One region of the Acidovorax sp. GW101-11A03 genome, then DNA from elsewhere that is predicted to be linked to it. Evidence: predicted binding sites of a transcription regulator. Region 1 holds the regulator's gene; the other holds the start of a gene.
What was found. Region 1 encodes NrdR, which represses ribonucleotide reductase genes. Its sites were predicted from a motif close to CACNANATNTNGTG; they were not measured.
Positions count from the first base shown of each region.

Region 2: a site for NrdR is predicted at 4,611-4,624, ahead of AC07Z7_RS08230 (ribonucleoside-diphosphate reductase subunit alpha). Genes of this name have one in related genera too.

Region 1 is NZ_JBWKZU010000047.1:4,143-15,966, forward strand. Features, by position in the region: gene AC07Z7_RS18165 (CBS domain-containing protein) at 1-76, shown strand, start outside; gene AC07Z7_RS18170 (sensor domain-containing protein) at 137-2,311, opposite strand; gene aroC (chorismate synthase) at 2,525-3,622, shown strand; gene AC07Z7_RS18180 (bifunctional metallophosphatase/5'-nucleotidase) at 3,659-5,455, shown strand; gene AC07Z7_RS18185 (DMT family transporter) at 5,486-6,385, opposite strand; gene nrdR (transcriptional regulator NrdR) at 6,684-7,133, opposite strand; gene glyA (serine hydroxymethyltransferase) at 7,155-8,399, opposite strand; ZMP/ZTP riboswitch at 8,436-8,586, opposite strand; gene AC07Z7_RS18200 (lytic transglycosylase domain-containing protein) at 8,654-9,493, opposite strand; gene AC07Z7_RS18205 (DUF349 domain-containing protein) at 10,614-11,824, shown strand, end outside.
Region 2 is NZ_JBWKZU010000014.1:25,140-36,963, forward strand. Features, by position in the region: partial or broken gene AC07Z7_RS08220 (histone) at 1-46, opposite strand, end outside; gene AC07Z7_RS08225 (ribonucleotide-diphosphate reductase subunit beta) at 240-1,436, opposite strand; gene AC07Z7_RS08230 (ribonucleoside-diphosphate reductase subunit alpha) at 1,572-4,517, opposite strand; gene ampD (1,6-anhydro-N-acetylmuramyl-L-alanine amidase AmpD) at 4,898-5,509, opposite strand; gene AC07Z7_RS08240 (sigma-54-dependent transcriptional regulator) at 5,493-7,001, opposite strand; gene AC07Z7_RS08245 (ATP-binding protein) at 7,013-8,716, opposite strand; gene AC07Z7_RS08250 (PP0621 family protein) at 8,720-8,950, opposite strand; gene AC07Z7_RS08255 (cytochrome C assembly family protein) at 8,947-9,744, opposite strand; gene ffh (signal recognition particle protein) at 9,846-11,225, shown strand; partial or broken gene AC07Z7_RS08265 (C13 family peptidase) at 11,346-11,824, opposite strand, start outside.

The DNA of each region.
Region 1 (11,824 bases):
GGACAGCCAGAACTTCGAGAACAAGATGCTCAAGGCCTACATCCGCGACTGGCCTGAGGAAGAACCACGCGCCTGACCCCGCCGGGGGCTCCGGTTGCCGCCGTGGCGTGGCCCTGCCACCGCGTGGATGCCCGGATCAGTGGTTGTGTGCCGCCGATCGGGCGCCCAGCCAGGCCTCGATGTCCTCGGGCGGGAGGGGCTTGCCGAACAGATAGCCCTGCATGACCGGGCACCCATGCGCCTGCAACCATTGCTGCTGGCCCACGGTTTCCACGCCTTCCGCCACCACCACCATGCCCAGGCTGTGCGCAATGCTCAGCACCGACACCGTGAGTGCGCGCGCCGTGGCGCTGGTGGTCAGGTCCTGTACGAAGGCCATGTCCAGCTTGAGTTCGCTGATCGGCAGCCGGTGCAGATAACTGAGGCTGGAGTACCCGGTGCCAAAGTCGTCCAGCGACAGCTTGAAGCCTTGCCGGTGCAGGGTGTCGATGTTGGCCAGGGTCACCGGCCGCGCGTCCATCATCACGCTTTCGGTGATCTCCAGCAGCACATCCCCGGGGCGCAGGCCGTGCTGTTTCAAGGCGTCGGCGATCTCCTGCGCCAGCCCGGGTTGGTGAAAGCTGCGGCCTGACAGGTTGATGGCCACGCAAGGCACGGGATGGCCTGCCGCGCGCCATGCCGCAAGCTGGCGGCAGGCTTCGTCCAGCAGCCACAGTGTGAGCGTGTGGATCAAGCCCGCCTCTTCTGCAATGGCGATGAACTGTGAAGGCGGCACCATGCCCCAGGTGGGGTGGTGCCAGCGTGCCAGGGCTTCGACGCCATGCAGCGTATCTGGCGAGCTGCTGAGCACCTGGGGCTGGTAGTGCAGGGTGAGGCTGCGTTCCGCCAGCGCCTGTTGCAGCGCGCGTTCCAGCGATGCGCGCTCTTGCGCGCGGCGGTTCATCTCGGCGCTGAAAAGCTGCAGGCTGTGCCGGTGGTCGCTTTTGGCCTGGTGCATGGCCTGGTCCGCGTGCAGCAGCAGGGTGTCGATGTTGCTGCCGTCGTCGGGGAACATGGCGATCCCCAGGCTGGCGTGGGGCCTATGGACCTGCCCGTTGATGTGCAGGGGCTGGGCGATGGATTCCAGAATCCGCTGCGCCATGGGCACTGCCTGTTCGGTGGTGCATTCGGACAGCAGCAGCACAAATTCGTCCCCCGACAGCCGCCCGATCAGGTCGCGCGCACGCAGGCACTGCGTGAGCCGCGCGGCCACCTCGCACAGCAGGGCGTCGCCTGCGGCGTGCCCCTGGGTGTCGTTGATCTGCTTGAACCGGTCCAGATCCAGAAACAGCAAGGCCCCGGGGCGCTCTTCGTGCTCCAGGCCGGCCAAGGCGCGTTCTGCGCTGCTGCGGAACATGGCGCGATTGGGCAGGCCCGTGAGCGTGTCGAAAGACGCCAGCTGGTGAATGCGGCGGTGGGTGCTGTCCCGTTCGATGGCCAGGGCGCACAGGTGCAGGCACACCTCCACCAGGCGGTGGTGCAGCGCACCGGGGCTGCGTGGCTCCCGAAAATAAAAGGCGAAAGTGCCTACCGGCTTGCCCTGGTGGTTGGAGATGGGGCTGGACCAGCAGGCCCGCAGGCCCGTGGGGGCGAACAGGTCGCGGTAGTCCGTCCACAGGGGGTCGGTGGTGATGTCGGTGACGATCACCGGCGCGTTGCGAAACGCCGCCGTGCCGCAGGAGCCCACCTTCGGACCTATAGGAAGGCCATCCAGGGCATCGCAAACCGCCGCTGGCAGGCCGGGGGCGGCCAGAGGGCGCAGGCAGCCTTGTGCATCGACTGCCAGGATGGAGGCCGTGACTTCGGGGGCAATCCGCTCCACCTCGCGGCACACGAGCGCCATCAGGTCTGGCAGCGGCAGTTCGTTGACCATGCCTTCCAGCACCTTTGTCTGCAGCACTTCGTGCATCTTGGTCAAGGTGATGTCCGTCAGCACCGTGATGCTGCCTCCTGGGCCGCCCGAGGCCTCGGGCGAGGCATTGATCACCATCGACACCCAGCGTGGTTGCCCGGACTTGCTGTACAGCATGGTCTCGACATGGAACTCGCCCTGGGTACTGACTTTGGAGCGGATGCTGCCCAGCAGGGCCGGATCGGAATGCGGGCCCAGCAGCACCTCGCTGAGCAGCTTTCCCAGCATTTCCTCGGGCTGAAAGCCAAAGAGCCGCGTAAACCCCTGGTTGATGTACACCACCCGCTTGGCGCTGTTGGTCATCACGATGGCGTTGTCGCTGGCATCCAGGGCCTTGCGAAGGGGGGCATCGCCCAGCATGGGGGGCAGAAATTCTGCGTGGGGCAAAGAGGGACCAGGCATTGGCAGGGCAGAGGCGGGCATGGAGGTCCCGGAGGTGGTGTGCCGATCCTAGCAAGCGCGTGGGGCCATGCCAAGCGCGATATGCCCTGCGCAGGGCGGGACAAGATCAGTGGATACGCCGGTTGCGCTCCAGGCCGTTGGGGGGCGGTGGGTCTGGGATAATCCCGCCCCATGAGCGGCAACACCATCGGTACCCTATTCGCAGTCACCAACTTTGGTGAATCCCACGGCCCAGCCATTGGCTGCGTGATCGACGGCTGCCCGCCGGGCATGGCCCTCACCGAGGCCGACATCCAGGCTGACCTGGACCGGCGCCGCCCTGGCACCAGCCGCCACGTCACGCAGCGCAACGAGCCGGATGCGGTGGAGATCCTCTCTGGCGTGTACGAGGGCAAGACCACCGGTACCCCCATTGCCCTGCTGATCCGCAACACCGACCAGCGCAGCAAGGACTACAGCAACATCGCCGAGAGCTTCCGCCCCGGCCATGCCGACTACACCTACTGGCATAAGTACGGCATCCGCGACCCGCGCGGCGGTGGTCGGTCATCGGCCCGCCTGACGGCGCCCACCGTGGCCGCAGGCGCCGTGGCCAAGAAGTGGCTGGCACAACAGTATGGCGTCGAGTTCCGCGCCTGCATGACCCAGCTGGGCGAACTGCCCATCCCATTCGAGAGTTGGGACCACGTACGCAACAACCCCTTCTTCGCCCCTGTGGCCGACGTGCAGCAGTACGAGGACTACATGGATGCCCTGCGCAAGGCGGGCGACTCCTGCGGGGCCCGCATCCGCCTGCAGGCCACGGGCGTGCCCGTGGGGCTGGGCGAGCCGCTGTACGACAAGCTGGATGCCGACATCGCCCACGCCATGATGGGCTTGAACGCCGTGAAAGGCGTGGAGATTGGCGCGGGCTTTGCCAGCGTGGCGCATCGCGGCACCATGCATGGCGACTCGATGACGCCCCAGGGCTTTCGCACCAACAACGCCGGTGGCGTGCTGGGCGGCATCAGCACCGGGCAGGACCTGGAGGTGAGCATCGCCATCAAGCCCACCAGCTCCATCATCAGCCCGCGCGAGTCCATCGACATCCACGGCAAGAGCACCGAGGTGATCACCAAGGGCCGCCACGACCCCTGCGTGGGCATTCGCGCCGCGCCGATTGCCGAGGCGCTGCTGGCGCTGGTGGTGATGGAGCACGCGCTGCGCCACCGCGCCCAGTGCGGCGATGTGGTGCCGCCCGTGCCGCCCATCCAGGCTTCGTTTCTGTAACACCAACTCCCACCGTCCCAGGGGCGGTCCCTCTGTATGAGCAACCGCTTGTTCCGGGCCTTCCGTCGCCGGGCGCTGGCCGCCTTGGCCGTGCCGCTGTGGCTGGGCGGCTGTAGCGGCATTGTGCCCACAGCCCCCGTGGCGGGCAGCGCGCCGCCCCACATCGACATCACCCTCATCGGCTTCAACGACCTGCACGGCAACCTGGAGCCGCCCCACATGGCGCACCGGGTGCAAGGGCCCACGGGCCCGGTGCTGGCGCCTGCCGGAGGCATGGCCTACTTTGCCAGCGCCATGGCGGCCCTCAAGGCCCAGTCGCCGCACCATGCGGTGGTGTCGGCGGGTGACATGGTGGGCGCCTCGCCGCTGGTGTCGTCGCTGTTTCTGGACGAACCCACGATCGAAGCGGTCAACCGCATGCAGATCGACTTCAATGCGGTGGGCAACCACGAGTTCGACCGGGGCTGGCGCGAACTGCTGCGGCTGCAGCACGGCGGCTGCGAGAAATTCACCTCGCGCGAGCCCTGCCGCATCAGCAAGCCGTTCGAGGGCGCCCGATTTGGCCTGCTAGCGGCCAACACAGTGCGCGAAGACGGGCGCACCCTGCTGCCCGCCACGGGGCTCAAGCGGTTCACCGAAGGCGGCGTCACGGTCACCATGGGTTTTATCGGCCTTACCCTGCAGGCCACACCCACCATGGTCAGCCCGTCGGGCGTGGCGGGGCTGCGCTTTGAGGACGAGGCGGCCACGGCCAACGCACTGATTCCGCAGCTCAAGGCCCAGGGCGCTGATGTGATTGTGGTGGCCATCCATGAAGGCGGAAGTACCACGGCGGGCGTGCAGGAGACCAGCTGCGCAGGCCTGTCGGGCGACATCGTGCCCATTCTGGAGCGCCTGGACCCTGCCGTGGATGTGGTGGTCTCGGGCCACACGCACCAGGCCTATGTGTGCGACTACAGCCGCGTGAACCCGGCCAAACCCTTCTTGCTGACCAGCGCAGGCCAGTACGGCACGCTGCTCACTGACATCCAGCTGCGCGTGGATACGCGGACCCGCCGTGTGGTGAGCAAGACAGCACGCAATGTGGTGGTGCAGGGCGAGGCCTTCACTGGTGCCCAGGGCCTTGTGCCCGTCACCACCGCCGTGCCTGCCTTCCCGGCAGACCCAGGTGTGCAGAAGATCATCGACACCTACCGCGCCGCCGCCATTCCACTGGCCCAGCGGCCCGTGGGCCAGGCCAAGGGCCCCATGCGCCGCCAGCCCAACGCGGCGCTGGAGAGCGTGCTGGGCAACCTGGTGGCGGACGCCCAACTGCTGGCCACGCGTTCGCCCGAAGAGGGGGGCGCGCAGCTGTCGTTCATGAACCCCGGCGGCCTGCGCGCCGACCTGGTGCCGGATGAGCAAGGGCTGGTGCGGTATGGCCAGCTGTACGCGGTGCAGCCCTTTGGCAACCAGCTGGTGGTGAAGACCTTCACGGGGGCACAGATCCGAGCGGTGCTGGAGCAACAGTTCGCCAGCGGCGGCAACACGGTGCAGCGGCCCCGGGTGCTGTCGGTGTCCAGCGGCTTCAGCTACCGCTACGACCTGACCCAGCCCGCCGGGGCGCGCATCAGCCAGATGGTGCTGAACGGCGCGCCATTGGCCGACGCGCAACCGGTGCGCGTGGTCATGAGCAGCTTTCTGGACAGCGGCGGCGACAACTTCACGGTGCTGACCCAGGGCCGGGACCGGCAGGTGGGCGCGCTGGACCTGGACGCGCTGGAGGCCTACTTCCGCCAGCAAAGCCCGGTGGCGCCGCCCGCCACGGACCGCATCACGCGCGTGGGCCGCTGACGCGGGGCCGCGCTGCAGCCATAGTGCGGGTCAGCTGCGGCGGCGCAGCGCACCCAGCCATTGCAGCGGGTTGAACCCGGTGACCAGCCCGGTCGCCACCAGCACCAGCGCGCCGCCCCAGAGCATGCCCGGCCCCAGGGCCTCGCCCAGAAAGACATGGCCCCAGGCCACGCCAAACAGCGGGATCATGAAGGCCGAACTCATGGCGGCCACGGGCGAGACATGCTTGAGCACCCGCAGGTTGAGCCAATACGCCAGGCCCGAGGTCACGATGCCCATTACGGCCACGGCGGCCAGTGCGCCGGGTGTGAAGCGCGCTTCGGGCAGGCTCCAGGCTGCGCCCGGCAGCAACAGCACCAGGGCGGCGGCATGGATGCCTGCGGCAATCGACAGCGGGGACATGCGCTGGGTGGCGCGTTTCATCCAGGTGGTCGAGATGCCATAGCAGGCCGACGCCGCCACACAGGCCGCCGCCGCCAGCAACAGGGCGGGGGTGGGCTGCACGGGGCCCAACTGCACGATCAGCGCCACGCCCGCAAAGCCGCTGAGGCAGCCCAGCCACTTGCGCGCGCTCAGCGTGTCTTCCTTCATCCAGGCGGCGGCGATCACGCCAAACGGTACAGCCATGGTGTTGAGCAGCGAGCTGTAGCCCGCTGGCAAGTGCAAGGCCGCCCAGGCGTACAGCAAGAAGGGCAGGGCGACGGTGAGCGTGCCCAGCCCGAACAGCTCGCGCCAGTGGCGCCAGGGCCAGGACTCGTTGGCGAGGCGCATGATGCCAATCAGCGTGAGCGTGGCCAGCCCGATGCGCAGGGCCGCCATCACGTTGGGCCCCAGCACGGGGCTGGCGATGCGGATGAAGAGGAATGAGGCGCCCCACAGGGCAGACAGCAGCACCAGCTGCAGAAAGTGGCGGGTTTTCACCGCAGCGATTGTCGGGCACGGGCGCTGGGCGTGCTGCATGTGCGGGTAAAAAACTTAAAGCAAAAAATGCCGTTTGCGCTCGTCCAGTATGCCGTTGCAGCTATCGTTTCAGGAGCGTTGCGCGCTGTAGCCTTGGTGACAGCGCTGCTGGCAGCATCTGTCGGGAAGCCATGGCGTTGTTTGATTGCTATGCTATTGATAGCTATCAAGGCATGATGGGCGCGCGGTAGGCGCCAAAAAAGCTTGAACTCCATGCCCGGTGGGCCGGGTGGAGGTGACCACGTCGCCTGGCCTGGCGCTGACCTACCTACTTGCGCACTTCATCGACCATGGCGCGGAAGTCGTCGATGTCTTCGAAGCTGCGGTAGACGCTCGCAAAGCGGATGTAGGCCACCTTGTCGAGCTTCTTGAGTTCGCGCATGACCAGTTCGCCAATGCGGCCGGACAGCACTTCGCGCTGGCCGAGGTTGAGCAGCTTTTCTTCGATGCGCTCGATGGCGCTGTCGATCTGCTCCGTGCTCACCGGGCGTTTGCGCAGTGCCAGGCTGAACGAGCCGAGCAGCTTGCTGCGGTCGTATTCAATGCGCCGACCATCCTTCTTGACGATGGCCGGGAAGTTCACTTCCGGCCGCTCGTAGGTCGTGAAGCGCTTGTCGCACGCGCCGCACTGGCGGCGGCGGCGGATGAAGACCCCATCCTCAGACACCCGCGTTTCAACGACTTGCGTTTCGAGGTGGCTGCAGAAGGGGCACTTCATGGACTTCCAGGACCGGCTTGCTTAACGGTAGACCGGGAAACGTGCAGTCAGGGCGTTGACCTTGGCGCGCACGGCGGCGATGTTGGCCTCATCGCGGGGGTTGTCCAGCACGTCTGCAATCAGGTTGGCCGTGATGCGGGCTTCTTCTTCCTTGAAGCCGCGTGTGGTCATGGCGGGGGTGCCAATGCGCACGCCGCTGGTCACCATCGGCTTTTCAGGGTCGTTGGGGATGGCGTTCTTGTTGATGGTCATGTGGGCGGCGCCCAGCACGGCCTCGGCTTCCTTGCCGGTGATGCCCTTGGCGCGCAGGTCCACCAGCATCACGTGGCTTTGCGTGCCGCCCGACACGATGCGCAGGCCGCGTGCGGTCAGTGTCTCGGCCACGACCTTGGCGTTCTTGGCCACTTGCTCTTGGTAGGCCTTGAACTCGGGCTGCATCGCTTCCTTGAAGGCCACGGCCTTGGCTGCAATCACATGCATCAGCGGGCCGCCTTGCAGGCCGGGGAAGATGGCGCTGTTGATGGCCTTCTCGTGCTCAGCCTTCATCAGGATGATGCCGCCACGGGGGCCGCGCAGGCTCTTGTGCGTGGTTGATGTCACCACGTCGGCGTGGGGCACGGGGTTGGGGTACACGCCGGCAGCGATCAGGCCCGCGTAGTGGGCCATGTCCACCATGAAGATGGCGCCGATTTCCTTGGCGACCTTGGCAAAGCGGGCAAAGTCGATGTGCAGGCTGTAAGCGGATGCACCAGCCACGATCAGCTTGGGCTTGTGCTCGCGGGCCTTGGCTTCCATCGCGTCGTAGTCGATTTCTTCTTTGGCGTTCAAGCCGTAGGAGACCACGTTGAACCATTTGCCCGACATGTTCAGCGGCATGCCGTGGGTCAGGTGGCCGCCTTCGGCCAGGCTCATGCCCATGATGGTGTCGCCGGGCTTGAGGAAGGCGAGGAACACGGCTTCGTTGGCGGATGCGCCGCAATGCGGCTGCACGTTGGCGGCATCGGCGCCGAAGATCTTCTTCACGCGGTCGATGGCCAGCTGCTCGGCCACGTCCACATGCTCGCAGCCACCGTAGTAGCGCTTGCCGGGATAGCCTTCGGCGTACTTGTTGGTCAGCTGGGTGCCCTGCGCCCACATCACGGCGGGGGAGGCGTAGTTCTCGCTGGCGATCAGCTCGATGTGGTGCTCTTGCCGGGCGTTTTCGGCCTGGATGGCGGCGAAGAGTTCGGGGTCGGTTTGTTCGACAAGAATGTTGCGGTCGTACATGGTTTGGCAGTCCTAAGAACTTGTGTCCCTTGAAACAAGGGCTGCCCAGGCGAACGGCTGAACGCAGCGGGTGGCCCCGTGCGGCACGCTTCCCAGTGGTTCACAAGGGGCGGGCCCTTGCCGGTTTCCACGTCAGCGGCAGCACCCTGTGCGGGTACCGCGCCTATCGCCAGTCGCGTACTTCGCTAGTGTAGCCGACACGGCGGCGTGCACCTACGAGGTGCATCGCACAAATCTCCGCTGGGCCGAGGGGTTCACAGACCCGACAGCAGGGCCACCTTGTCGGCGGTCGCGGTGGGCGCTGCCGGGGGGGCTGCGGCCGGAATGCTCTGGGCAGGCGCCTGGGTGGACAGCGATGGGGGAGGGTTGAAGGGCATGGCCCGGCCATTGGCGACCTGGCGCAGGCGGAAATGCTCTGCCATCACCTTGGCTGCATAGCCGCCATCGTCGGCCATGTTGGCTGCGCCCACGTAGTAGCGCAGGCCGCCTTCGACGGAGCCAGCGCGCGCAATGCATTCCTGCAGAACCTTGACACCCACACGCAGGTTGCTCACCGGGTCGAAGGCCGCAAAGTGGCCGCCAAAGCTCTGGTATTTGTCGGTGTGCACGCGGGTCATGACCTGCATGAGGCCCTGGGCGCCCACGGCGCTCTCGGCAAACGGGTTGAAGCTCGACTCGATCGCCATGATGGCCAGGATCAGCGTGGGGTCGATCTTGGCGCGGGTGCCGATCTCATAGGCCTCGGCCACCAGCACGCTGAGCGGCTCGGGCGCCACGCGGTACTTCTTGCTGAGCCAGAAGGCCACTGCGGCCTGCTCCTTGGGCAGGTCCTTGGGGTTGGCGGCCGTGGCGCGCTCGCTGGCTTCGGGCTCGATGGGCATGCCCAGCATTTCCACCTGGCGGGCCTGCAGCCAGCCCATAAGACGCTCTTCGCCAGCTTGGCGCAGGTCGGGCCGGGCTGTGAGGGCAATGATGATGAAGGCAACTGCCAGGCCGATGAGGGCAAAGCTGTTGTGGGTGATTTCAAGAAAACCTTCGGTCACATCGGCCACGAAGGTTCGTACGCCGGAGACTATTTTTCCTGACGCTGTCATAGCTCTTCCTTTCTGAGGCGCAGCGGGAGCTTGGAGCAGTCACTGGGACTGCACCTTCCCGGCAAGTCGCCTGGATTGGTACGCCATCAAGTCCGGGCTGCACGTCTGTGGAGTGCTTGTCGCCTGGTTTGACTTAGCCGGGTTCGGCAGCGGGTTGGGGTTTTTACTAGCCCGTTTTCAGGGCTGGCGGATTCTAGAAGCTCTCTAAATGCATAGTCAATACTAACAATCGAAATCATCAGACACTTGAGTTATGAAAAATCTGTAAAAAATTACAGTTTTTGGGCTCTTTGAGGGGCTCGAAGTTGCCTGGCGCGGGTGGTGGGTGTGACACCCCCGTGTCAAATTCAATCGGCCGTGTGGCCGTCATTGAGAATCCGATTTGAGCCCGGAGAGCGACTTTGGTAAGGTGGAGGCGCCTGTAGATTTCAGGCATCGCCAGACGAAGCGAAATCTCCCTCCGAGGGCATTCAGTGCCAAGGTGCAGCAGATGCCGCTTCTAAGGCAACCCCTGGAGGCAATCCCTTGCCTCCTCGCCATGCGGACCTTTATCTCCGCATCGCGACCGATGGCAAAGACCGTTGTGTCAGCCGTCAAGCCCGGCGGGCAGGCCATGAGGCCCTGTCCGTCGGGCTTTCTTGTTTGTGCTTCACCCTTGGGATCCTCTGCACAATTCTGCACAAATCACCGCGCCGTGTGCATCTGCGGTCTCGGGCTGTCTGCGGCGTTGCAAATACTCGCAATAGCTACGGCTATTGCTGCTTTTTGCGCCTTGCAGCCCATCCCGTTCCGCAGCGCCCGCTTGCCGCTCCATTCGTGCAGGATCCCTTGGCGATTGGGCATTGGCGTCTATATATAGATAATGGGGGCTGCCCCTGGCGGGGCGACTGTTCGCCCGCAGTAGGGCGAGGTTCCCATAGAGGGGCCGCAGCCTGTCGGCTGCCTGTCCAAGCCTTGTGCCAGATCACCTGTAGAAGGTTGGTGTGGTGCATACAAAGGCGCCCGCTCAGAACCCGGTGAAAATAGCCCCTTTGTTGCCCCGGCACGCATGCAGTGCGCTTGCCGTGGCAGGTCCTCTTTTGGCAATGCGCCAGGGGTGCCTTCGTTATCCATTGGATCCATGTTTCCATTTTTTTCCCGCAGCAAAATGTCCGACGCACCTGAAGTGAATCCGGCCCCGGCCAAAACCCAAGAGCCGCATCCGCTCGACGCGCTGACCGGCGGTGCTTTTTCTGCCGCCACGTCCGGCGAGCGCGCCTCCCGCATCCGTGACTGGCTGGCCACCCAGCCCGCGCCCGAACAGCTGCAGGAAGTCTTCAAGGAGCTGAGCGGCCGTGACAAGGGTGCCGCCCGTGCCGTGCGTGAGCGCCTGGATGAAATCCGCCGCGCCAAGGGGCAAGAAGCGATCGCCGCCGAATGGGCCGAGAAGGCCCAGGCGCTGTTGGCCGCCCCCAAGCTCAATATTGCAGACGCCCTGGCCTGGCAGCGCGATGCGGCCAAGGCCGGTGCGCCCTTGTCCCGTGAACCGCTGTCGTTGCTCAAGGCGCAGATGGCTGACCGCGTGAAGGTCATCGAAGACCTGCAGCACCGCGTGCAGGTGCAGCGCGAAGCCGCCGTGCTGCTTGCACAACGCATTGAAGTGCTCTCGACCAAGCCTTGGCGCGATGCACATGCGGCGCTTGAACTGCTGCGCGCCGACGTTGCGCGCTGGCAGGAGCAAGCCCAGGAACTGACGGGCGACGCCAGCTGGGTGAGCGTGGAAGCCCGCTTCCCCCCGCTGCTGGACGCCTCTCGCACCCAGTTGCTGGTGGTGTGGGAAGCCTTCCAGCCCGCCGTGGCCCAGGCGGCCGCAGCGGCCGAAGACGCAGCAGCACCCTTGCCCCCCGTGCCCGTGTGGGCCGATGAACTGCGTGCTGCGCGAGGCCTGCCTACCGAGGCGGCCGCTTCTTCGGCTGCAGCCAAACCCGCGCGTGCCACCAAGCCCAAGGTGGCTCCCGAGGTGGTGGAGAAGGCCGCACAGGTGGTGCGCGAAGCTCTGGCGACGCTGGAAAAGGAAACCGCCGAAGGCCATGGCAAGGCCAGCGCCGGTGCCGCCGCCGCCCTGCGGGCCGTGCTCAAGGTGCATGGCAAACACATCGACAACGCGCTGGAGCAGCAGGTGCACACCGCACTGGTGGCTGCGGGCGAACTGGAGGGCTGGCAGCGCTGGAGCGCCGACCAGGTGCGCGAAGACCTCGTCGCCAAGGCTGAGGCATTGCTCAATCGCCCCGAAGGGCAGGCCCTGGGTGGCCGCAAGATGCAGGAGACCCTGCGCAACCTGCGTGACCAATG
Region 2 (11,824 bases), on a different contig from region 1:
CAGCTTTTTTCGCGGGTGCAGCCTTCTTGGCGGCGGGTTTTTTCGCAGTTGCCATCATGTTCTCCTTGGGTCAATTTGCAAAGAGCACTTGCTGTCTACAGTGGACAGCAAGCGATCCATGGAGATGGAATAGAACTCCATCTCCATGAACACGGGAACGCTCCACACGGCGGCGCTCTGTGGCGCTGTCTGTCTGGGGCGTGGTGTAAAAATCCATGGTGGTGTGATGCGAAAAGGCGCTAGTCCCAGGACAGCGCACCACCGGACTGGTATTCAATAACCCGGGTTTCGAAGAAGTTGCGTTCCTTCTTCAGGTCGATCATCTCGCTCATCCATGGGAACGGATTTTCTTCGTTGGGGAACAACGTCTCCAGCCCGATCTGCGTAGCGCGGCGGTTGGCGATGTAGCGCAGGTAGCCCTTGAACATCGAGGCATTCATGCCCAGCACGCCGCGTGGCATGGTGTCTTCGGCGTAGCGATACTCCAGCTCAACCGCCTTGAGGAACAGCGCCTTGATTTCGGCCTTGAACTCGGCAGTCCACAGGTGCGGGTTTTCCAGTTTGAGCTGGTTGATCAGGTCGATGCCGAAATTACAGTGCATGGACTCGTCACGCAGGATGTACTGGTACTGCTCTGCCGCACCGGTCATCTTGTTCTGGCGGCCCAGCGCCAGGATTTGTGTGAAGCCCACGTAGAAGAACAGCCCTTCCATCAGGCAGGCGAACACGATCAGCGACTTGAGCAGCGTCTGGTCAGTCTCGAAGGTGCCGGTGTGGAAGTTGGGGTCCATGATCGCCTCGATGAAGGGGATCAGGAACTCATCCTTGTCGCGGATCGAGGCAACTTCCAGGTAGGCGCTGAAAATTTCGCCTTCGTCCAGGCCCAGCGATTCCACGATGTACTGGTAAGCGTGTGTGTGGATCGCTTCTTCAAACGCCTGGCGCAGCAGGAACTGGCGGCACTCGGGTGCTGTGATGTGGCGGTAGGTACCCAGCACGATGTTGTTGGCTGCCAGCGAGTCGGCAGTCACAAAGAAGCCGAGGTTGCGCTTGATGATGCGGCGCTCGTCTTCGGTCAGGCCGTTGGGGTCCTTCCACAACGCGATGTCGCGCGTCATGTTCACTTCCTGCGGCATCCAGTGATTGGCGCAAGTGGCGAGGTATTTTTCCCATGCCCACTTGTACTTGAAGGGCACCAGCTGGTTGACGTCGGTCTGGCCGTTGATGATGCGCTTGTCGGCTGCGTTGACGCGCCGATGTGCGGTTGCTGCAGCAGCGGTCGGAGCAACGGCAGAGGCTGTCATCGTTGCATGCACGGCTTGCAGGGAGGGGGTCTGGAAAGGCAGGGGCGGCTGTTCCGCCGGGTGGCTCTTGTTCAGTCCACCGTCCAATTGATTTTGCGATGAGGGCTTGACTTCTTCGTCCCAGGACAACATAGATTTTCCAGTGTTCGGATTATGAAAGCAGTGCTGCAAAAAGGAAAGCACTGCAGCGTTGTGTAGCAACGTTTTGTTGCTTCACAGCACCGGCACAACACCCCGGATCAGTCCGAAGTGTTGTGCGCGAAGTCCTTATTGGCAGGCTTCGCAGCCAGGATCGTCGATGGCGCAGAATTTCACATCCGTGGCAGGCACCGCTGCGGACTGTGCAGCAGCGGTGGCAGCCGCCGCTTCGAGTGCGCTGGGCTGTGCCTGCACGGGGGCGGATGCTGCGGACGCGCCGCCATCGTTGCCCGAGGACACTGCGTTGAGCTGGCGTGTGTTCACCGTGCTCATCTCGACGTGCGTGGCGCTCTGCGTGCGCAGGTAGTACGTGGTCTTGAGGCCACGGACCCAGGCCAGCTTGTAGGTGTCGTCGAGCTTCTTGCCCGATGCGCCAGCCATGTAGATGTTCAGGCTCTGGGCCTGGTCAATCCACTTCTGGCGGCGCGATGCGGCTTCCACCAGCCACTGCGGCTCGACTTCGAAGGCGGTGGAGTACAGCGCCTTGATGTCCTGTGGCACGCGGTCGATGGGGTGCAGCGAGCCCTTGAAGTGCTTGAGGTCCATGATCATCACGTCATCCCACAGGCCCAGGCGCTTGAGGTCGCGCACCAGGCCCCCGTTGATGACGGTGAACTCACCTGAAAGGTTGGACTTCACGGACAGGTTGCCGAACGAGGGTTCGATCGATGCATCCACGCCGATGATGTTGGAGATGGTGGCCGTCGGGGCGATGGCCACGCAGTTTGAATTGCGCATGCCGTCCTGCGCGATTTTCTTGCGCAGGGCGTCCCAGTCCAGCGTGGACGAGCGGTCCACTTCCACATAACCGCCCCGGGCCTGGGAGAGCATGTCCAGCGTGTCGAAGGGCAGGATGCCACGGTCCCACAGCGAGCCCTTGTAGCTGGAATACTTGCCGCGCTCCTTGGCCAGTTCGGTGGATGCCCAGTAGGCGTAGTAGCAGATGGCCTCCATCGACTTGTCGGCAAACTCCACCGCTTGCTGCGAGGCATAAGGAATGCGCAGTTCGTACAGGCTGTCCTGGAAGGCCATCACACCCAGGCCCACCGGGCGGTGGCGCAGGTTGGAGTCGCGCGCCTTGGTCACGGCGTAGTAGTTGATGTCGATCACGTTGTCCAGCATGCGCATGGCCACCGTGATGGTCTTCTTGAGCTTGTCGTGATCGATCTGCCCATTCTTCAGGTGCTGCAGCAGGTTGACCGAGCCGAGGTTGCAGACAGCGGTTTCGGTGTCGCTGGTGTTCAGCGTGATCTCGGTGCACAGGTTGGACGAGTGCACCACACCGGCGTGCTGCTGGGGCGAGCGCACGTTGCAGGCATCCTTGTAGGTGATCCAGGGATGGCCGGTCTCGAACAGCATGGTCAGCATCTTGCGCCACAGGTCAGTGGCCTGCACCGTCTTGGCGGGCTTGATCTCGCCGCGCGCTGCCTTTTCTTCGTAGGCCACGTAGGCCTTCTCGAAGTCGGCACCGAACAGGTCGTGCAGGTCGGGCACGTTGGAGGGCGAGAACAGCGTCCAGGTGCCTTTTTCCATCACGCGGCGCATGAACAGGTCGGGGATCCAGTTGGCCGTGTTCATGTCGTGCGTGCGGCGGCGGTCGTCGCCGGTGTTCTTGCGCAGTTCCAGGAACTCTTCGATGTCCAGGTGCCAGGTTTCCAGGTAGGTGCAGACCGCGCCTTTGCGCTTGCCGCCCTGGTTCACGGCCACGGCCGTGTCGTTCACGACCTTGAGGAAGGGCACCACGCCCTGCGATTCGCCGTTTGTGCCCTTGATGTGCGAGCCCAGGGCGCGCACGCGGGTCCAGTCATTGCCCAGGCCGCCGGCAAATTTGGATAGCAGGGCGTTTTCCTTGATGGATTCGTAGATGCCGTCCAGGTCGTCGGGCACGGTGGTCAGGTAGCACGAGGACAGCTGCGAGCGCAGCGTGCCGCTGTTGAACAGCGTGGGCGTGCTCGACATGAAGTCGAACGACGACAGCACTTCGTAGAACTCGATGGCGCGGGCTTCGCGGTCGGTTTCGTTCAGTGCCAGGCCCATGGCCACGCGCATGAAGAAGGCCTGGGGCAGCTCGATGCGGGTCTTCTTGACGTGCAGGAAGTAGCGGTCATACAGCGTCTGCAGGCCGAGGTAGTCGAACTTCAGGTCGCGGTCGGCCTTGAGGGCGGCACCCAGGCGCTGAAGGTTGTACTGCAGCAGGCGTTCGTCCAAAAGCTCGTTGTCCACGCCCTTTTTGATGAACTGAGGGAAATATTCGAGATAGGCTTGGCCCATCTCGGCCTGGGTCACTTCCTTGCCCAGCACTTCGCGCACGATGGTGTGCAGCAGCAGGCGGGCCGTGGCGTAGGTGTAGTCGGGGTCCTTTTCGATCAACGTGCGCGCGGCCAGGATGGACGCCTTGTAGACCTCATCCATGGGCACGCCGTCATAGAGGTTGCGCATGGTCTCGGCCACGATGGGGTCGGCCTTGACGTCCGCACCCAGGTTCACGCAGGCCGATTCGATCAGTGCCTGCAGGCGGCCCAGGTCCAGGGCAATGCGTGCATCGCCGTCCAGCACGTGCAGCAGCGGGGCGGATGCCACGGGGGCTTGCTGCTCGCTCTGGCGCGCGCGCTCCTGGGTACGGCGTTCGCGGTACAGCACGTAGGCGCGGGCCACTTCGTGGTGGCCACCGCGCATCAGGCCCAGCTCTACGTGGTCCTGCACGTCTTCAATATGGAAGGTGCCGCCACCGGGGCGCGAGCGCACCAGTGCCCGGGTCACGTTGTGGGTCAGGGTGTCCACCACTTCGCGGACGCTGGCGGATGCTGCCCCCTGCGTTCCGTGCACTGCCAGAAAGGCCTTCATCATTGCCACTGCAATTTTTTGTGGTTCGAACGGCACCACAGCGCCATTGCGGCGAATGATTTGGTGGTGTGCGAACTCATTGCCGGCTGTTGCCGCCGGGTTGGCCTGGGATTCATTGGAGTCTGCCGGGCCGGGCTGGGCGGTGGAAGGCGTGTTCAAAGCAGCTTGCATGGGTGTCCTCTTCTGTGGGCTGTCTGGAGTGGGAGAGCGGCGCAAGTGGGCGCCGCGATGGGGAAGTGGTGCGCCGGACTTCAGTCTGTCGCACACTATATATGGTGTGTCATGTGTGTTCAAGACACTACCGGTAGTGTACCGCCTGAACCGGACTGAAAAAGGGAAACAAGCTGTGTTAGGCCCCCGGTGCGCAAGCGGAGCACCCGGCGTGAGGCCCTTGCGGGTGTTGCGATGGGTGCCGTAAACCCAGCAGTGGCGGGTGCTGGCGGCGCATTTTCCCTTCAGAGCCGCGTGGCGACTGGAAGAAAAAAAATGTGCAAATGCACAAAGAAAAATACCGGGCTGACGCTTCGATGCGACAGCGTTATTCAGTGCCGCTAAGTTGCGGGGGGCTGTGTGGCGCCGGGGAACTGGTGGCGTGGCCAATCCAGCGCTTTTTGCAGGATGGCCCAGTCGAATCCGGGGCCGGGGTCCTGCTTGCGCCCGGGGGCAATGTGTTCATGCCCTGCCACATGGGCGATGGGATAGCGCAGTGCGATGTCCTGGCACAGCCAGGCCAGGGTCTGGTATTGGGGGGGCTCAAAGTCCAGGCCCTCCAGGCCCTCCAGCTCGATGCCGATGGAGTCGTCGTTGCATTGGGCGCGCCCCCGGTAGAACGACTGCCCCGCATGCCAGGCGCGCAGATCGCAGTCCACAAACTGCCATGGCACCCCCAGGCGGTCGATGAAAAAGTGGGCAGAGACCTGCAGGCCCCGGATGCCCTGGTAATAGGGGTGGGCGTTCCAGTCCAGGGTATTGGTGAACAGCTGCTGCACAGCGCCCGTGCCAAATTCTCCCGGCGGCAGGCTGATGGAGTGCACCACGATCAGATCCACCGCCTGGGCCGTTGCCGGGCGTGCACCGTGGTTGGGCGATTCCAGGCGGCGTGCGCCTCGGTGCCAGCCTCCGTCCCAGACGGAGACGCGCTGTGCGTCATCCCATGTCGTCATGCGGGTCCTGGTCGTTCGGGACGGCGATGTTCAGGCGCGCGATGCGGTAGCGGATCTGGCGCAGGCTGATGCCCAGCCGCGCGGCGGTGGCGGTCCGGTTGAACCCTGCCTCCTTGAGCGCGCGGATCAGTATCTCGCGCTCTTGCTGGTCCAGCCAGGCCTGTAGGTCACTGGGCAGGGGCGCGGCGCAGGTGGTGGTTTGCGGGGGCGAAGCGGTGGCATCGGCGGTCTGCGTCTGGGGACTGCTCCCAGGTGATGCCGCCGGACGCACTGCCTGTGGGTCGGTGGCGCCGGTCGGCCAGTCCACATGCAACTCCTCGCCATCGCTGAGCGCCACGGCGCGGTGCAGCAGGTTCTCCAGCTCCCGCACATTGCCTGTGAGCGGGTGGGCGACGATGGCGGCGAGCGCGCGGTCGGTGAGGGCTGGCACGGGCATGCCGGATTCCTGGGCGATGCGGGATAGCAGCGCCGTACAGAGCTCGGGCAGGTCTTCGCGCCGCTCCCGCAGCGGCGGGATCACGATCTCGATCACATTGAGCCGGTAGTACAGGTCCTGCCGGAAGCGACCGGACTGTACATCGGCCGCCAGATCCCGGTGGGTGGCGCTCACGATGCGCACATCCACGGTCTCTTCCTGGGTGGAGCCCAGGGGACGGACACTGCGTTCCTGGATGGAGCGCAGCAGCTTGGACTGCATGGCCAGAGGCAGATCGCCGATCTCGTCCAGGAACAGGGTGCCCCCGCGTGCGGCCTGAAAGTACCCGTCCCGGTCCTGGGTGGCGCCGGTGTACGAGCCCTTGCGGGCGCCAAAAAATTCGGCCTCGAGCAGGTTCTCCGGTATCGCGCCACAGTTCACAGCCACCAGGGGGCCGTCGGCCCGCTGGCTGCTGGCATGCAGCGCCTGGGCCACCAGCTCCTTGCCGGTGCCTGACTCGCCATGTATGAGAACCGGCGCCATGCCGCGCGACACCTTGGCCACCCGCTGCTTGACGTTGCGGATGGCTTCCGACGCACCCACCAGCTTGTCCAGCGCCGCGTTGCCCGACGCATGCTCGGCCGCCGTGGCCGCTTGCCGTTGCTGCCCGGGGCTGCGGGCGGCCCGGGGGGCGGGCACCCCACCGGTGCCTTGCACTGCCGAGGCCACCACCGAGCGGAACTGCTTCAGGTCCACCGGTTTGGTCAGATAGTCGAAGGCGCCTGAGCGCAGCGCCTCGACCGCGTTTTCTGCTGAGCCGTAGGCGGTCATGACCACGCAGCGCTCCCGGCGCTGCTGGTCACGCAGGTCCTGCAGCAGCTCCATGCCAAAGCCATCAGGCAGCCGCATGTCGGTGATCACGGCATCGAAGCGGTGGGCCTTGAGCTGGTCGCGCGCCTCCTGCACGCTGGACGCCGTCTCCACGCGATAGCCTTCGCGCAGCAGGGTCAGTTCGTACAAGGTGCGCAGATCGGGTTCGTCATCAACGACGAGGATAGAGGCGGCAGGGGCGTTCATGGCAATCCGGTTCAGACCACGATGGTGTCAAACAGCGTCGCGGCGTCGGCAGGGCGGGTGGTGCGACGGAAGCCCACGGTGAACGCGTTGCCTCCGGTCTCGCCCCGCAGCGTGGTGCGGTTCAGCCGCTGGTAACTGATGGACGCTCCATGGCGTTGGCACAGTTCGCGGCAAATATAAAGGCCCAGGCCGCTGGAGCGGCTCTCGGACGAGAAAAACGGTTCGAACAGGTGGCGCTCAACGGATTTGTCCATGGGGGCACCGTCGCTCCACACCTGCAGGCTGACCTGGCCCGCCGGGGTGGTGCGTGTCGCAACACACAGGGAGTCGGGCTCCGGCCCCATGTAGCGCAGGGCATTGTCCAGCAGGTTCACCAGCACGCGGCGCAGGTGCTCACCATCAAACTCCACCTGTGTGGCCTGGGTGTCCAGCATGACCACGGCACGGCGCTGCACCGGGTCCTGGGCCTGCCAGTCGTGCCAGATCTGGGCAATGGTCTCGTCCAGCTGCAGAGTGGAGGCGGGCGCATGGCTGATCTGGTGCTGGACACGGGCGATATCGAGCACTTCTTCGGCAATGCGTGCCAGCCGGTCGGCGTTTTGCTGGACCATGTGGGCCAGGCGCTTCTGTGCCGGGTCGTGCAGGTCTTCCTCCAGCAGCGCGTTGGCCTGCACGATGGCCGCCAGGGGGTTGCGGATTTCATGGGCCACGGCCGCAGACATGCGGCCCATGGCTGCGAGTTTTTCGGTGCGCAGGCGGGCTTCCATTTCGCGCAGATCGTGCAAAAACATCACACACAGCCGCTCGGTGTGGGCCTCTCGGGCGGCCTCCCGGGTCGATGTGAGCCAGGTGCGCACATGCAGGCCGGTCGGGCTTTGGCCCGGGTGCAGCAGGTCCACATCCGCTGTCTGGGGTTGTTCGTGGCGAAAAGTGCGCCGGGCCAGGATCAGCAATGGCTTCCAGGGGGAGGCGGACTGCAGGGTCAATGGAAGGTCGGGCAGGGCACCACTGGCCAGCAACTGCAGACCGGCCGGGTTGGCAACACGCACCACATCGTTCTCGTCCACCACCAGCACACCATCGGTCAGGTTCTGGATGACCAGGGCACTGACCTGGGTCTGCACGCGGGCCGCAATCTGGCTTTGCTGCGCCACTTCCTGTTCACGCGCCAGCCGTGTCGCCAGTTGGTGCACCAGATAACTCACGATGAAGTAGCCCGTGCCGGTGAGTGCGCTTTGCAGGTAGCGCTGTGCATCGTCATCGCCCGTGCGTGCACCCATCCACCAGGCCCAGCCCAGCAGCAGCAGGGTCACGCCCGCCGTGGTGCCCAGCGCCAGCGTGAGTGTGCCCAGCACGGCCGCCATCAGGATGGGCAGGCCGAACAGGGGCGTGAAGTTCATGGTGCCTGCGTGCAGCAGCTGCAGGGCCGTGATGGCTGCAAGGTCAATGCCGATGGACGGGAGCCACTGGGGGCCCGCGCCGGGCGAAGGAGGGCCCTGCCGAGCCAGCACGCGCAGGGCCACGGTGGCTACCAGATACGCCACACACAGCGCCAGCACCGTGGGGTCCGCCACCTGGTTGATGATTTGTCCCGCTCCTTGCAGGACCAGCAGGGCGAGCGCCACCATGAGGCGGCCGGTGAGGAACCCACGCCACATGCGCACAAAAGGCGCATCCACCGTAGCCAGGTAGTTGCCAGCAGGCAAGGTTTGCATGGCTCAGGCCGGGCCCAGCTGCCGGTGTTCAGTGCTGCAGTAGGCCTGGTTGCCGAGCATCACGGCCTCTGCCTGGGGGATGTGCACGCCGCAATGCGCGCAGGCCAGCATGTCCTGCGGCAACGCGCGTGGCGAGGGAGAAGATGGCTTGGGCACGGCATCGTCCGGCGCGCGGCGGCTGCGCCAGATACCGATGGCCACGGCCAGGACCAAGAACAAGACCAGGTACTTCATGCACTGCGCCCCAGAACCACTTCCAGCACAAACCGCGAGCCCACATAGGCCAGCAGCAGCAGGGCCGATCCGGCATACAGCACCCGCACCGCGTTGCGTCCGCGCCAGCCAAACCGTGCGCGCCCCAGCAGCAAGGTGGCAAACGTCAGCCACGACAGCAGGGAGAAGATGGCCTTGTGGTCCCAGCGCCAGCTGCGGCCATAGAGGGCCTCGCCAAACAGCCACCCCGCCAGCAGCGTGGCGGTGAGCAGCACAAAACCAGCGGTCACGAAGCGGAAGGTCAGCCGCTCCAGGGTGAGCAAGGGGATGCCGCTGTGCGGGTCTTCTGCCTGGCGGATGTGGCGCTCGGCGCGGGTCATGAGCCAGGCGTGCACCACGGCCGCCGCAAACAGGCCATAGCAGGCAATGCCCAGAGCCAGGTGCAGCGGCAACCAGGCGGATTCCGCGACATGCAAGGGTTGGCCCGGGAAGACCATGGCCAGCACGATGGCTGCGGCGCCCAGGCCCGCCAGTACCCAGCGGGATTGCATCTGCGGAAACAGCTGCCGCTCCACCGCATACACAGTGAGCACCAGCCAGGCGGTCATCGACAAGGCCGGTGCAAAACCAAAGCGGGGGGTGTCGCCCCACAGGCCCCACACCAGCACCGCGCCGTGCAGCACCCAGGCCACCAGCAGGGCGTTGCGGGCGGCTGTGGCGCCCAGGCGCGAGGCCGCAGCGGCTGGCACGGCATATGCCACCGCGGCGGCCAAGGCCAGCAGCCAGCTGATGGGGGAGCTACTCGCTAAAATCATGGGTCACAGTTTAGCCTTTTGCCCCCACCGCCAGCGCCCTGGCGGGCCTGCCCGCCCCGACCTTGTGTTGATCGCGCGCAGGCAACACCGGAACTTCCCCTATGGCCTCCGCCCTTACCGACAAACTCTCGCGCCTCGTCAAGGAGATGCGCGGCCAGGCCCGCATCACCGAATCCAACGTGCAGGACATGCTGCGCGAGGTCCGCATGGCCCTGCTGGAGGCCGACGTGGCCCTGCCGGTAGTGCGCGATTTCATCGCCCGCGTGAAGGACAAGGCGCTGGGCCAGGAGGTGCTGGGCTCGCTCAAGCCCGGACAGACGCTGGTCTCCATCGTCAATCGTGAGCTGGCTGCCACCATGGGCGAGGGCATCTCCGACATCAACCTCGCCGCCCAGCCCCCGGCCATCATCCTCATGGCGGGCCTGCAGGGTGCGGGCAAGACCACCACCACGGCCAAGCTGGCCAAGCACCTGATCGAAAAGCGCAAGAAGAAGGTGCTGACTGTCTCGGGCGACGTGTACCGCCCGGCCGCCATCGAGCAGCTCAAGACCGTCACCAAGCAGGCGGGCGCCGAGTGGTTCCCCAGCACGCCCGACCAGAAACCGCTGGATATTGCGCGTGCCGCGCTCGACTACGCGAAGAAGCACTATTTCGACGTGCTGCTGGTCGATACGGCCGGCCGCCTGGCCATTGACGAAGCCTTGATGAAGGAAATCAAGGATCTGCACGCCACGTTGAACCCGGTCGAAACCTTGTTCGTGGTCGATGCGATGCAAGGGCAGGACGCGATCAACACTGCCAAGGCCTTCAAGGAGGCGCTGCCCCTCACCGGCATCGTGCTGACCAAGCTCGACGGCGACTCGCGCGGCGGTGCAGCGCTGTCGGTGCGGCAGATCACCGGCGCGCCCATCAAGTTTGCCGGTGTCTCGGAAAAGATCGACGGGCTGGAGGTGTTCGATGCCGAGCGCCACGCGGGCCGCATCCTGGGCATGGGCGACATCGTGGCGCTGGTCGAGCAGGTCACGGCCGGGGTGGACATGGAGGCTGCGCAAAAACTCGCGGCCAAGGTCAAGAGCGGTGACGGCTTTGACCTGAACGACTTCCTGGCCCAGATCCAGCAGATGAAGCAGATGGGCGGCCTCTCCAGCCTGATGGACAAGCTGCCGTCGCAGCTCACCGCCAAGGCCGGAGCCCTGGACATGGACAAGGCTGAGAAGGACATCAAGCGCAAGGAAGGCATCATCCAGAGCATGACGCCGCTGGAGCGCCGCAAGCCCGACCTCATCAAGGCCACGCGCAAGAAACGCATCGCCAACGGGGCGGGCGTGCATGTGCAAGAGGTCAACCGCCTGCTCAAGGAGTTTGAGCAGATGCAGGGCATGATGAAAAAGATGAAGGGCGGCGGCCTCATGAAGATGATGAAGCGCATGGGCGGCATGAAAGGCCTGGGCGGTGGTGGCATGCCCAAGATGCCGTTCTGACGTTCCGAGTCTCCTGGCGTCGGTTTGAAAAAAGCCCTGAAGAGGCGTGGCCTCTTCAGGGCTTTTGTATTCAGGGCGGCAGCAGCGCCACCTGCCTGGGGGCTGGGCGCCCAGATGGATTTATGGCGCCTGCAGCCAGTGCTTGAGCGGCTGATTCGCCCACGCCTTGGCCTCTTCGCCCACAAAGATGCGGGGCTGGGAGGCCGGGAGCTTGCGGCGCTTTTCCTGTGCAGCGATGGACTTTTGCGCCTCGCCCATCCAGTCGGTCACCGAAAGGCTGGCTCCGCCCGCCTGGCCAAACAAGGCTTCGGCAAAGGGCGTGTGGTTGCCGCCGTATTTGCATTGGAAGCTGGTGCGGCGTGCGTCCGTGGCCGTGATGACCACGCGGTTCGGTGCCTTCAGGGGCTCGACAAAGGCGCCGCTGTAGCAGGCGGACAGTACCACCAGCACGGGCACCTTGTTGAGCGGTGCCAGCGCATCGCTCAGGGCCTGGGGCGTGAGGGGCTGCAGGTTTTTGCCGCCCGCGCTGATGTTGAGCAGGCCGGGGTTGCTGTGGGTCGATATGAACAGCAGCACGCGGTCGCGCGGGCGCGCCACCT